2 regions of the Bacillus sp. SYZHCR11 genome follow, and region 2 is predicted to be linked to the other one. Evidence: predicted binding sites of a transcription regulator. Region 2 holds the regulator's gene; the other holds the start of a gene.

Region 1 (6,375 bases), on a different contig from region 2:
GGCTTCGGAACGTCTGCGCATAAGCATGAGCATCCATATGCCAAAGAAAAACCGAAATCAGTTGTGGACATTGAAGACACCATACCGGAAGAACCGAAGCCGTCAATTCCGTATGTGCCGCCAATCCCTGAAAAGCATGAAAATGTGCTGCCGGAAGCTGATATGAACCAATATTATCCGTCCAATCAGCTGTTTCAGCCGTGGTCGCCTCCTAAGCCGGAGGAACCGGTGACACATTTTGTCGAGCCGAAAGAAAAAGAGCATGACAATAACATTCCACAACAGGAGGAAATGATCAACATGGAAAACGCGAATTACCCGAATATGCCGAAGGCGCCTGAAGCCGGAAAGATGGAAGAAGAAAACGCCGCTTATCATCTGCCGAACATGCCAAACATTCCGAATGTCCCGTTTCCGAATATGCCGGCCGTTGAACCGCCTTTTATGCATTACCCGATGCCGTGCATGCCTTGTCCTTGTCCGGTTCCGGTGACACCGATGCTGCCGGGTTCGGGACTATGCCATCCGTGCTTCCCGGTAGGCGGAGGTTTCGGCGGTTTTGGAGGAGGTTATGGAGGCTTTCCGGTAATGCCGATGCCGTTACCGTACGGATTCCATCATCACGGATTCCATCATCCGGGATTTGGGCCGCAAGCGGGTTACGGTGAATATGAAAACCAGGCCCATGAAAATGCAGAGCATTACGATGGTTCTGCATCCGGTTTCGGCGGTGTTCCGTACGGTCAAATGCCGTATTACGGCGGATATTCGTCACATTACGCAAACGCGCCTCATCATGATGGGAAATTTAAGGATGATGATTGCGGCTGCCATGATTCACATCACCACCACCATCATCACCACGGTTCACATCACCATCACGCAAATATGCCTGTGCAGCCGTATCCGAATGTGGGTGCAAACGCCGGATATTTTATGCCTTACGGCGGAGCAAATCCTAATGCCGCACCGAATCAGCCGAGTCCAAATCAAGTATTCGGACGGCCGGAGGAAGAAGAAGATTAATGTTTCGGGACGATGTATGTCGTTCCTTTTTTTATGTCCAACTGAGGAATGGACATAACTGACAAGCTTAAACCCGCCGTCGGCCGCACATCCTAAACATGAGCGGAAAACGCTCAAACAGCGATGAATCCACGGGGGGTTTTTCCATTGGGTAAAAAACTGATGACGATCGCAGGCGTTTTAGCCGTGACGGCAAGCTTAACGGCATGCGGAGCAAATAATGCCATGAATGACGGACGCTACAATCAGTCAACACGTCCGGTCGGATATTATTCGAATGATAATGATAACGGCAGACGCCAGTACGGAATGGACCATCAAGGACCCGTTTCTGAAATGATGGAAAACCGAAACGGCCGTCATAATACGACAAACGTGTCTGACCAGTATGCGCCTAATGACGGGGTTCCGTTAACGACGGACGGCACATATAACGGCCGAAATGTCAATACGCCGCCGGCAGCTATGTCTTATAATGGGTATGACAACGCCGAAAACATCAGGCTGGCGGCAAAAGTTGCAAACCGCGTGAAAAAAGTAAAAGGCGTACAGGATAGTCAGGTCATCGTGACTGACACGAGAGTCGTCATTGCCGTCAGAACAAATCATCCTTTTACGAAAAATGATGATAAACATGTCAAACATGCGGCCAAAAGATTTGCGGACGGCCGTACAATTCAAGTGTTTACCGACAACGCTACTTTTACAAAGCTGCAAGACATGAACAGAAACAGCCGTTAAACGGGACTGCCGGATGATTTCATCCGGCAGTATTTTTATGGATAAAGCTTCATCATTTCTTTACATATTCTTAAAACGCTCTTTATGTTGCGGTGTTAACATAAAAGTAATAAAACGTAACGGAGGGGCCGGAATGAAAAAAACGGAGCATGACAAAAGCCGCGGAGAAAAAACTGTGTATCTGACCGTAAGGGGATACCGGCTCAAACTGACGTCCGGACAAATGAAACTGATTTCAGCCGGCCGGGCATAATCATCGGGGCAGCCTTCATAATAGAGGCTGCTTTTATTCGGCTGAAACAGACAAATGAAAGAAAACGGTTAAGCGCCGGCATCTTTGGTCAAACTAGCATCAAGAGTTTGATTGAATAAAGAGGTGTTATTGGTGAAACGAATTTGCGGTGCTCGTCTATTGTTTATGCTTATCTTATCGGCTGCAGTCCTGATTTGCGGAGGAAAAGGCGCATACGGGGCGGAGGTTGAGCATTACGGGCCGCTTCGGGTGCACGTCCAGCTGGAAAAGGTCTATCTGGACGGTGATGTCGGCATCGAACATACGGATGAAACCGTTTTGGCGATGGAGGATTTTTGGGCCGCATATGCGGGCTGGACGCTCGTTGAGCAGAAAAAAGGCTTCGTTCTTTTCCGTAAGCATGTTGATGACATTTCTCCGCTCAGTAAGGTTAACGGTTATATCGGCGTCACGGACGGAGGCGTCATCTCCACTTTTCACGGCCGTCCCGGATCGCTGGCCGAGCCGATTCAATCTTTCTTCCAGATTGATATAGAAAGGCTGGAAAGCCGATTGCAAAAGCACTTGGAACACGGCATACCGTACAGGACAAAAGCGGAGTTTGAGAGCGTGATCGATCATATTAAGACTTACAGCGGCTGACTTTGACGCAAGACATGTGACACATGTCTTTTTTTTCTGAATGGAAGATGTCAAAGCGAACATACGTTAACTTTTCTATAAGACTTTGGCTGTTTTTGTGTTACAATGATAAGCAGTCAAAGAGGTGAATAGGTGTGATTGAATTCGTGAAGGGGACGATTGATTATGTATCTCCCCAATACATCGTGATTGAAAACGGCGGAATCGGCTATCAGGTCTTCACTCCGAATCCGTTTATTTATAAGGTAAGCAATCAAGAGACCATTTTTACGTATCATCATATAAAAGAAGACGCCTTTTCTTTGTACGGTTTTTCAACCCGGGAAGAAAAAGCGCTTTTCACAAAGCTGCTGAACGTCACCGGCATCGGGCCGAAAGGGGCCCTCGCCATCCTCGGTTCCGGTGACCCCGGAGCCGTCATCGAAGCGATCGAACAGGAAGATGAAGCCTTTTTGGTGAAATTTCCGGGTGTGGGCAAAAAAACGGCGCGGCAGATTATTCTTGATTTGAAAGGCAAACTGGCCGACGTCGTGCCTGAAATGATTGACAACCTGTTCAATCATGAAGCGCGCATTGAAAAACAAGAGGCTGAAACGGCGCTTGACGAGGCGCTTGAAGCGCTTAGGGTTCTCGGCTACGCCGAAAAAGAAATTAAAAAAGTGCTTCCTCACTTAAAAGAGGAAACAGCGCTCTCAACAGATCAATATGTGAAAAAAGCATTGCAAAAATTATTAAAGTAAGGTGATGTTCATGGATGAACGGCTCGTTTCAAGTGAAGCAGACAGCCATGAATCAATAATCGAGCAAAGCCTCAGGCCGCAGAATCTCGCCCAGTATATCGGCCAAAAGAAGGTGAAAGAAAATCTGCGCGTGTTTATCGATGCGGCGAAAATGAGGCAGGAAACGCTGGACCACGTTCTTTTATATGGGCCTCCGGGTCTCGGGAAAACAACGCTTGCGTCTATCGTGGCCAATGAGATGGGTGTGGAGATGCGGACGACGTCAGGTCCCGCCATCGAAAGACCGGGAGATTTGGCAGCCATTTTAACGGCGCTCGAACCAGGGGATGTGCTGTTTATAGACGAAATTCACAGGCTGAACCGCTCGATTGAGGAAGTGCTGTACCCGGCGATGGAGGATTTCTGCCTTGATATCGTCATTGGAAAAGGCCCGTCCGCCCGCTCCGTCCGTCTCGACCTTCCCCCTTTTACGCTTGTAGGAGCGACGACAAGGGTCGGATTATTGACCGCACCGCTCAGAGACCGGTTCGGGGTGCTGTCGCGCCTTGAATACTATACGCAGGAAGAGCTGACAGATATCGTGTCAAGAACGGCTGACGTTTTTGAAGTGGATATCGAAGAAGCTCCGGCTCTGGAGATCGCCAGACGGTCAAGGGGAACGCCGCGGGTTGCAAACCGGCTTCTCAGAAGGGTGAGGGATTTTGCCCAGGTGCTCGGCGACAGCCGCATCACGGAAGAAATCGCTCACGACGCGCTCGAACGTCTTCAAGTCGATGCGCTCGGCCTTGACCATATCGACCATAAGCTGCTGATGGGCATGATCGAAAAATTCAGCGGCGGTCCCGTCGGCCTTGATACGATTTCCGCGACAATCGGCGAAGAACCGCATACAATAGAGGATGTGTACGAACCGTATCTGCTGCAGATCGGATTTCTCCAGAGGACGCCGAGGGGACGGGTCGTGACTCCGGCTGTGTATGAACATTTTCGATTGGAGGCGCCCGCCCGTGACTGACTTTCCGAAGGTTCTCATGGTTCTCGGTGCCGTTTTGCTTATTGCCGGCGCAGTCTGGCACTTTGTCGGAAGGCTGCCCGGAGATATTTTCGTTAAGAAGGGAAATGTTACATTTTTCTTTCCCGTTGTCACTTGTATTGTGATCAGTGTGATACTATCCATTCTGCTTAATTTTTTCGGCAGAATGAAATAACAATAGACAGAATAAAGGTGAAATGATGAAAGTCGATTTATTTGATTTTGAACTGCCTGAACGCCTCATTGCCCAAGTGCCGCTGAAAGAACGTGACGCATCGCGGCTGATGGTGCTCGACAAACAGACGGGCGGGCTGACGGACAGTTCATTTAAAGAGATTGTAAGCTTTTTTAATGAAGGGGATTGTCTCGTCTTGAACAATACCCGTGTGCTGCCTGCAAGATTATTCGGCACAAAAGAAGATACGGGAGCGAAAGTGGAGCTTCTGTTATTAAAACAGGAAGAAAATGATACATGGGAAACGCTCGTAAAGCCGGCGAAACGCGTAAAAAAAGGAACGGTCCTGACATTTGGCGACGGCCGGCTGACAGCGGTCTGCACGGAGGAGCTTGATCACGGAGGCAGAAAAATAGAATTCCGGTATGACGGGATTTTTTACGAAGTGCTTGAATCACTCGGTGAAATGCCGCTGCCTCCTTATATCAAAGAGCAGCTTGATGATAAAGAACGGTATCAGACCGTCTTTTCAAAAGAAATCGGATCTGCCGCAGCTCCGACGGCCGGACTTCATTTTACGGAAGAGATTCTGGACGAGCTGAAGCAAAAGGGTGTGCGGATTGAATTTATCACACTTCATGTGGGACTCGGCACATTCCGCCCGGTCAGTGCGGATGATGTGGAAGAGCATAACATGCACGCGGAATTTTATGAAATGACGGAAGAAACCGCCGCCTCTTTAAACGAGGTCAGAAAGGCGGGAGGGCGCATCGTGTCGGTCGGGACGACATCAACGCGCACCCTGGAAACCATTGCCGGCGAGCATGACGGCGTATTTACCGCTTCAAGCGGCTGGACGTCCATCTTCATTTATCCGGGATATGAATTTAAAGCGATTGACGGCATGATCACCAATTTTCATCTGCCGAAATCTTCCCTTATCATGCTCGTTTCTGCGCTTGCCGGCAGAGAGCATGTTCTTTCCGCCTACCGTCATGCGGTAGAAGAGGAATACCGTTTCTTCAGCTTTGGCGACGCCATGCTGATTATCTAATTTGAATGACAGGAGGCCTCATACAAAGTGGCTGAACAACCGATACGTTATGAATTTATAAAGGAATGCAAACAAACGGGAGCGCGGCTGGGCAGAGTTCATACGCCCCACGGCTCCTTTGAGACGCCTGTATTTATGCCGGTCGGCACGCTTGCTACGGTAAAGACGATGTCTCCGGATGAGCTGAAATCTATGGATGCGGGCATTATTTTAAGCAATACGTACCATTTATGGCTCCGCCCGGGACACGACATTGTAAAAGAAGCGGGCGGGCTTCATAAGTTTATGAACTGGGACCGCGCGATTTTAACAGATTCCGGCGGTTTTCAGGTCTTTTCATTGAGCAAGTTTCGTAATATAGAAGAAGAAGGCGTTCATTTCCGCAATCACTTAAACGGAGACAAGCTGTTTTTATCTCCGGAAAAAGCGATGGAAATTCAAAACGCCCTCGGCTCTGATATCATGATGGCGTTTGATGAGTGTCCGCCGTATCCGGCAGAGTATGATTACATGAAACGCTCTGTGGAACGGACCAGCCGCTGGGCGGAACGCTGCCTGGAGGCGCACGGGCGCTCAGATGAGCAGGGGCTGTTCGGAATCGTACAGGGCGGAGAATACGAAGACCTGCGGACACAAAGTGCAAAAGACTTGGTTTCGCTTGATTTTCCGGGGTATGCCATAGGCGGATTATCTGTCGGCGAGCCGAAGCAC
Region 2 (6,375 bases):
CGAGAATCAGTAAAATTGAACAGGGCGATTGGATTGACCTGCGGGCAGCTGAACATATAACAATCAAAAAAGATGAATTCAAACTTATCCCGCTTGGAGTTGCGATGGAACTGCCGGAAGGATACGAGGCCCATGTCGTTCCGCGTTCAAGTACATATAAGCATTTCGGGATCATTCAGACAAATTCAATGGGAGTCATTGATGAATCTTATAAAGGCGACAATGACTTCTGGTTTTTTCCTGCATTCGCGCTTCGGGATACCGACATTTCCAAGGGGGAGCGGATCTGCCAATTCAGAATCATGAAGAAAATGCCTGAAGTGGAGCTGATCGAAGTAGACAAGCTCGGGAACAATGACCGCGGCGGACTGGGATCAACAGGCACGAAATAAAACGAAAAAAAGACTGCTTAACAGCAGTCTTTTTTTATGGATACAGCAGTTACATTCAAATTTTTTCGGGGATTCTTGAATTGGGAAATCAAACAAAACTAAGGAGAAGGGTTTCATTTTTATCATTTAAGCTTTCCGTCTCTTTGAACAGAAAGACTTTTTTAGGTTAAAGGATAGAGGTTGTTTTGATGTTTTTATTCTTCAAGATGAACGGAGGTTTTGTCCAACGTATATAATATTGTGACAAAAGTGTAAACAAAAGAAAGGATGATGTTATGGAAAAAAGGGTTAGAAGAGTAGACCGTAAAGCAGCCGGCAAAGAGGCAGAGCAGAAGAAACCGTCCAAAGTCACCCTGTTCTGCCGTTCGCTTCAAAGGCTGAAGCATTTGTATTGTAACATAAACATACAAATGCCATCAATAACCAAAAAAGGAATTTCAATTTTAATTTTACCGTTTTTGCTTCTGCCGTTCTTTCGGGCTGATGCCGCTTCAGATCTTTACGGCAGTTTCGAGGAATTAAAGCTGAATGAAGATCCTTCCGATTTTTCCATTTCAACGCGGGAGCATGACCCTTCTGTCCTCATATTAGCTATACACGGCGGAGGCATAGAGCCGGGGACCAGTGAGTTAGCCAGAGAAATTGCCGAAAACCGGAGTTTATATTTATTTGAAGGGTTAAAATCAGCCGGTAATGCAGCTCTGCATTTGACAAGTTCGCATTTCGATGAAACCAAGGCCGTGCAAATGGTGAAAGGGCACTCTAATGTCATTTCATTGCACGGTTACGGCAGTGATGATAAAAAGATAAAAATCGGCGGTACAGACAGAGAACGGGCCGAACTCTTGACCGATGTGCTGAAACGGCACGGGTATCCTGCCGTTCTTCTTGGCACAAATGATAAATACGCAGGCGTCAGTCCGAACAACCTTGCCAATCAATCTTCATCCGGATTGAGTATTCAAATCGAAATGAGCACCGGCTTCAGAAAATCACTATTTGACACCTTTACGCTGAAAAGCAGAGCATCCGCACAAAACGGGACCTTTTACCAATTTACAAAAACGATTTCTGATTTTATCAGTGACAATTATTAATAAGCACGCTTATTTTGTCGGCGGGGCTTTTTCTTTTGAAATTTATGAAACTTTAAGTTCTTAAGATCGTATACATAATTGACAGGATGAAAGAAAAGAGGTGGGCAAATGAAAGTGATGATCGGGTCTATCATTCTTCTTGTCATCATCGGATTCGGTTTATGGCTGATGCTTAGTCCAATCTTTAAACAAGTGGGAAGCGGAGCCAAAAAATTAAAAAAGTCATGGGAGGAAGAAGATCAGCATGAGCGAAAATAAGCGCGGAAACACAAAAAAAATTCTCGGCGGTGTGATTATAGGTGCAGCCCTTTTAATTGCGGGCGTCACAGCGTCACTATTCATTGAAAAAATACCGAACGGTTATGTCGGGGTTGTATACTCACCGAATGGCGGGGTAAAATCCGACACATTGGACCAAGGCTGGCACTTAGTCGGATTATTTAATAAAGTAACGGAATATCCGGTGCGTATGCAGACAGTGAATAATGAAAATATAAAAGTGGCAACCTCTGACGGTAAAAATATAGAAATGGATATCGCTTACAACTATGTCGTGCAGCCTGATAAAGTAGTCGATCTGTTTAACAAATTCGGGGCGGTAGACGTTGAAACGATTGAAAATACATATTTAAAAACAAGGCTGTGGGATGCGGCGCGAAAATCAATCAGCAAATACTCGGTTATTGACACATACGGGCAAAAATCTGCTGAAGCCGCTGCCGATGTTCAAAAGAGATTTGCTGATGATATGAAGAGTCTCGGATTTTTAATTGATGATCTGACGCTTGGCGTACCGAAGCCGGATAAAGCCACACAGGAAGCCATCGATGCAAGGGTGAAGTCTTCACAGGAACTTGAACGGACACAAACTGAAATTAAAATAGCCGAAGCCGAAGCGAAAAAGAAAAAAATTGAAGCGGAAGGGATCGCTGACTATAACGAAATCATTAAGAAATCAATGTCCGATGAAATGATCAAATATAAATGGATTGAAAAATGGGACGGAAAAACGCCGAAAGCGACAGGCACAGACTCACTGCTGCAGCTGCCGCTTGACGATCAGAAGCAAAAGTAAAAAGAGGAGGAGGCGATTGCCTCCTTTTTATGTTTTTTCCTGAGGGTCTTTTTCCGACACTAATTCTTCAGACGCCTCGGTTTGATAGCTCCATAGCGTGCTATCCGTCTCTGTTGTGTCCTTATAATCTTCGGGAAGTACATATTGCTGCAAATACCGGTGAAAAAATGCCTCAAAAACAGAAATGCAAAGTGCAGAGATAACCGCTGCCGCGGCAGGAGAGACATTAAACCCGCCAATGTTCATCAGGAATATCCATAATATAATGAATGAAATTCCGAAATCAGCTGCAACGGCTGTGAAATTGCTTGTTCTCGGCAGAATCATGCAATCACCCGCAAAATAAGTGATTAAACTTAAGATCACTGTAATAAACAGAACGTTTAAAAAGGTTACTTGGTACATAAGATCCAGAACAATGTACAGTAAAGCAAGTGTGAGCGCCGTTTTAGAAGCGAAAGCAATTACGTGTTTCATTTGAACCACCTTCGTTATTTCGTTTAGTCTTCATTGTAAGCAATCCGCAAATTTTTAAACTGGTATATAGTGGTTATAAAGTAAAATGTGAATAGACATCACAGGATTCACAAGTTAAAATATGTAAAAAGGGGGATGCAAATGAAAAAATACTGGATATGTATTGCTGTTTTTTTATTATGTTTTAGCGGAATACACTCAGCTAAAGCGGCTACCACTGAATTCGGATCAAAAACAAGCTTCACTTTGGAGGGAAACGCAAAAGAGTTTCATATTGAAAATCCGGGTGCTGTAGCTGCCGACGATTACTTTTTAGGCTATAAGTTCACCATAATGAACAACTCTTCGTGCGGTTTAAGCATGAAACTCCAGCGGATGGCGCTGAACGGAAATTTTTATACATTAAGTTCTAAAAACTACAGCGGCAGCTGGTTAAACCTCAGTGCCCAGGATAAAAAATCAATTGATCCGTATCACAAATACAGGATTCTGGTTGAAAGTTCTTCAAACGTCTGTGGTCCCGTCTATATTAAAGGGTTCTACGGTGTAGAATATTATCATTTTGATTGAAAATAGATACTCGCTAAAGGCAGCGGGTTTTTTTATATTTATATTTAACTTATTACACTATGTACTAAATATTCATACATAAATTTTTGACGTGCCCGCCCAAAGAAAAGATAAAAAAGCAAATTCATCACGCACAAATATATAAAAAGTTGAAAAATGGATGAAAAGTTTCTTGAGGGAAACATTATTAGTTGACTTCAAAAGTGTGATGTCGGATAATAAGAATGTAAGTTTTTCCTCCTTAGCAGGTTCGTTTCTTAAGCCAGGGCGAATCTGCTTTTTTTATGCAAAAAAACCCCTTACAGAGGGGTTTTTTACGATAAATGAAGTTTAATAGAATTAATGGACGGCTCTGAATACGCCGATCACTTTCCCCAAAATGCTTACGTTTTGCAGGATAATCGGCTCCATCGTCGGATTTTCCGGCTGCAGCCGCACATAATTGTCTTCTTTATAGAAGCGCTTGACCGTCGCTTCATCATCTTCGGTCATAGCTACGACGATTTCTCCGTTATTGGCCGTGTTCTGCTGTTTGACAATGACGTAATCTTTGTCAAAAATGCCGGCGTCAATCATACTTTCTCCCATGATTTCTAACATAAAGACATGTTCGCCCGGAGGAACCATCCGGTCAGGAAGCGGAAAATACTCGTCGATATTTTCAACAGCCGTAATCGGAATACCCGCCGTCACTTTCCCGATGACCGGAACGTTTACGACCTGGCTTTTCGGAATATGGACTTCTTCTTCATCCAATACCTCAATCGCCCTCGGTTTCGTAGGGTCCCGTCTGATCAGGCCTTTTGTCTCCAGCCGCGCCAAATGGCCGTGCACGGTTGAACTGGAAGCCAGTCCTACTGCTTCTCCTATCTCTCTTACAGAAGGCGGATATCCTTTCGTTTTTACCTCTTCTTTAATAAAACGCAGGATATCAAGCTGCCTTTTTGATAGCTTCGTCATATTTCGCACCTCAAAACGTCGATTTTAAGTAGATTATAGCATGATTTTCCTGACAGTACAAACATAGGTTCGAAAAAAACGATTGACAGAAACATTTGTTCGTATATACTGAAAGATATAAAAAGCGAACAAACATTCTTATCGGAGGTTGTTTACATGGCGAAAGAATCTATCATATTTGTCGGGCTGTTTACTGCGATTTTAAGTGCCGCTATTTTACTTGTTTCATGTGCGGGAAATGATCAGTCCCTCAGCCAATATGTTAAAATAAAGGTTCAGGACGGCGATACACTCTGGTCACTTGCGGATCATGTAGCAGAAAAGAAACACATTAATAAAGAAGATTTCATTGAGTGGGTGACGGAGAATAATCATCTCCAGACTGCTGATATAAAGCCCGGAGACGAACTTATTCTACCGGTTAAGAAGAAGCATCCGGCCGTATATCAGCTGGCCATTGTCAATTAGAGAGGAAAGAGAGAAATGAAGGCGCTCATTTATGCCCGCGTAAGCACAAACAAAGAACAGCAGCAAACGTCATTAAAAAGACAGGAAGAGGAGCTCAGTGAGATCGCTGCTGCAAACGGCATGGAAGTCGTGAAAGTCATTTCTGAGAAAGCCAGCGGTTACGAAATGGACCGCGACGGAGTATTTGAAATGCTTGATGAAATTAAAAAATCACATATTGACGCGATATTGGTGCAGGACGAAACGAGATTGGGAAGAGGAAACGCCAAGATTGCGCTTTTGCATTGTATTTACAGGGAGAACGTTAAAATATATACGACGGCTCATAAAGGTGAACTGGAGCTTTCCGAAGCTGATTCGATGGTACTTGAAATCGTCAGTATTGTTGAGGAATATCAAAGGAAAATTCACAATATGAAAATCCGGCGGGGAATGAAAAGAGCCGTGAAAAACGGCTACAAGCCTGAACGGAATCTGAAAAACAGACATGAAAACAGCGGAAAAGAAAAAAAAGAGGTTCCGGTTTCGGAAATTATCAGGCTGAGAGCCAACAAGCTTACCTTTGCAGAAATCGCAGCGACCTTAAGAGGATTCGGGTATGACGTGTCCAAAGCCACGGTTCACCGGCGGTTTCAGGAATATACCGCAGACACAGAAGGCAGCTGACGCGCATCAGTTGTAAAAAAGACTGCGTTTTAGTAGTATATAATCAACACGCACCAAAGGAGCTTATTATGATTTCTAAAGAAAAAATCGCAAGAATTAACGAATTGGCTCAAAAAGCTAAATCAAACACAATAACGGATGAGGAAAAAGCTGAACAGCAAAAGCTTCGCCAGGAGTATTTGAAAGGATTCCGCTCCTCAATGAAAAATACGTTAAAGAGCGTAAAAGTGATTGATCCGGAAGGCAACGATGTCACCCCTGAAAAATTAAAAAGAGAACAACAGAAAAATAATCTTCACTAAACAGAAAGAATACGGCAATACGTATTCTTTTTTCGTATATACTAATATCAGGATGTGCTTTACGACAATTTTCAACAAGTTTATCTCAAATTTAAGCTGAAAGAGTTGAGAAAAAGTCAGCATCGCTTTATGATGAAAAGGTACAACAATAAGGAAGGGGATTATAATGGATACAATTGAAAAGAAATCAGTTGCCACCATTCGTACACTATCTATAGACGCAATTGAAAAAGCGAATTCCGGACACCCGGGCATGCCGATGGGAGCCGCTCCGATGGCATACACGCTGTGGACGAAATTTATGAATGTAAATCCGCAGAATCCGGGCTGGTTTAACCGCGACCGCTTTGTTTTATCAGCAGGCCACG

Evidence for each region. Region 2 encodes LexA, which represses DNA repair genes until DNA is damaged. Its sites were predicted from a motif close to CGAACATATGTTCG; they were not measured.
Region 1: the regulator LexA is predicted to act here: its motif matches at 2,719-2,732, upstream of ruvA (Holliday junction branch migration protein RuvA).

Annotation. Positions count from the first base shown of each region.
Region 1 covers NZ_JBXUND010000003.1:288,003-294,377, forward strand. Annotated here, with positions in the region: gene safA (SafA/ExsA family spore coat assembly protein) at 1-1,026, shown strand, start outside; gene AC2CGA_RS13240 (YhcN/YlaJ family sporulation lipoprotein) at 1,174-1,767, shown strand; gene AC2CGA_RS13245 (hypothetical protein) at 1,901-2,020, shown strand; gene AC2CGA_RS13250 (intercompartmental signaling factor BofC) at 2,153-2,662, shown strand; gene ruvA (Holliday junction branch migration protein RuvA) at 2,797-3,402, shown strand; gene ruvB (Holliday junction branch migration DNA helicase RuvB) at 3,413-4,417, shown strand; gene AC2CGA_RS13265 (DUF2905 domain-containing protein) at 4,410-4,610, shown strand; gene queA (tRNA preQ1(34) S-adenosylmethionine ribosyltransferase-isomerase QueA) at 4,636-5,664, shown strand; gene tgt (tRNA guanosine(34) transglycosylase Tgt) at 5,692-6,375, shown strand, end outside.
Region 2 covers NZ_JBXUND010000001.1:456,298-462,672, reverse strand. Annotated here, with positions in the region: gene AC2CGA_RS02145 (dUTP diphosphatase) at 1-392, shown strand, start outside; gene AC2CGA_RS02140 (poly-gamma-glutamate hydrolase family protein) at 668-1,489, shown strand; gene AC2CGA_RS02135 (hypothetical protein) at 1,598-1,747, shown strand; gene AC2CGA_RS02130 (prohibitin family protein) at 1,734-2,564, shown strand; gene AC2CGA_RS02125 (YndM family protein) at 2,592-3,041, opposite strand; gene AC2CGA_RS02120 (hypothetical protein) at 3,183-3,611, shown strand; gene lexA (transcriptional repressor LexA) at 3,951-4,571, opposite strand; gene yneA (cell division suppressor protein YneA) at 4,728-5,039, shown strand; gene AC2CGA_RS02105 (YneB family resolvase-like protein) at 5,055-5,705, shown strand; gene AC2CGA_RS02100 (DUF896 domain-containing protein) at 5,774-6,007, shown strand; gene tkt (transketolase) at 6,174-6,375, shown strand, end outside.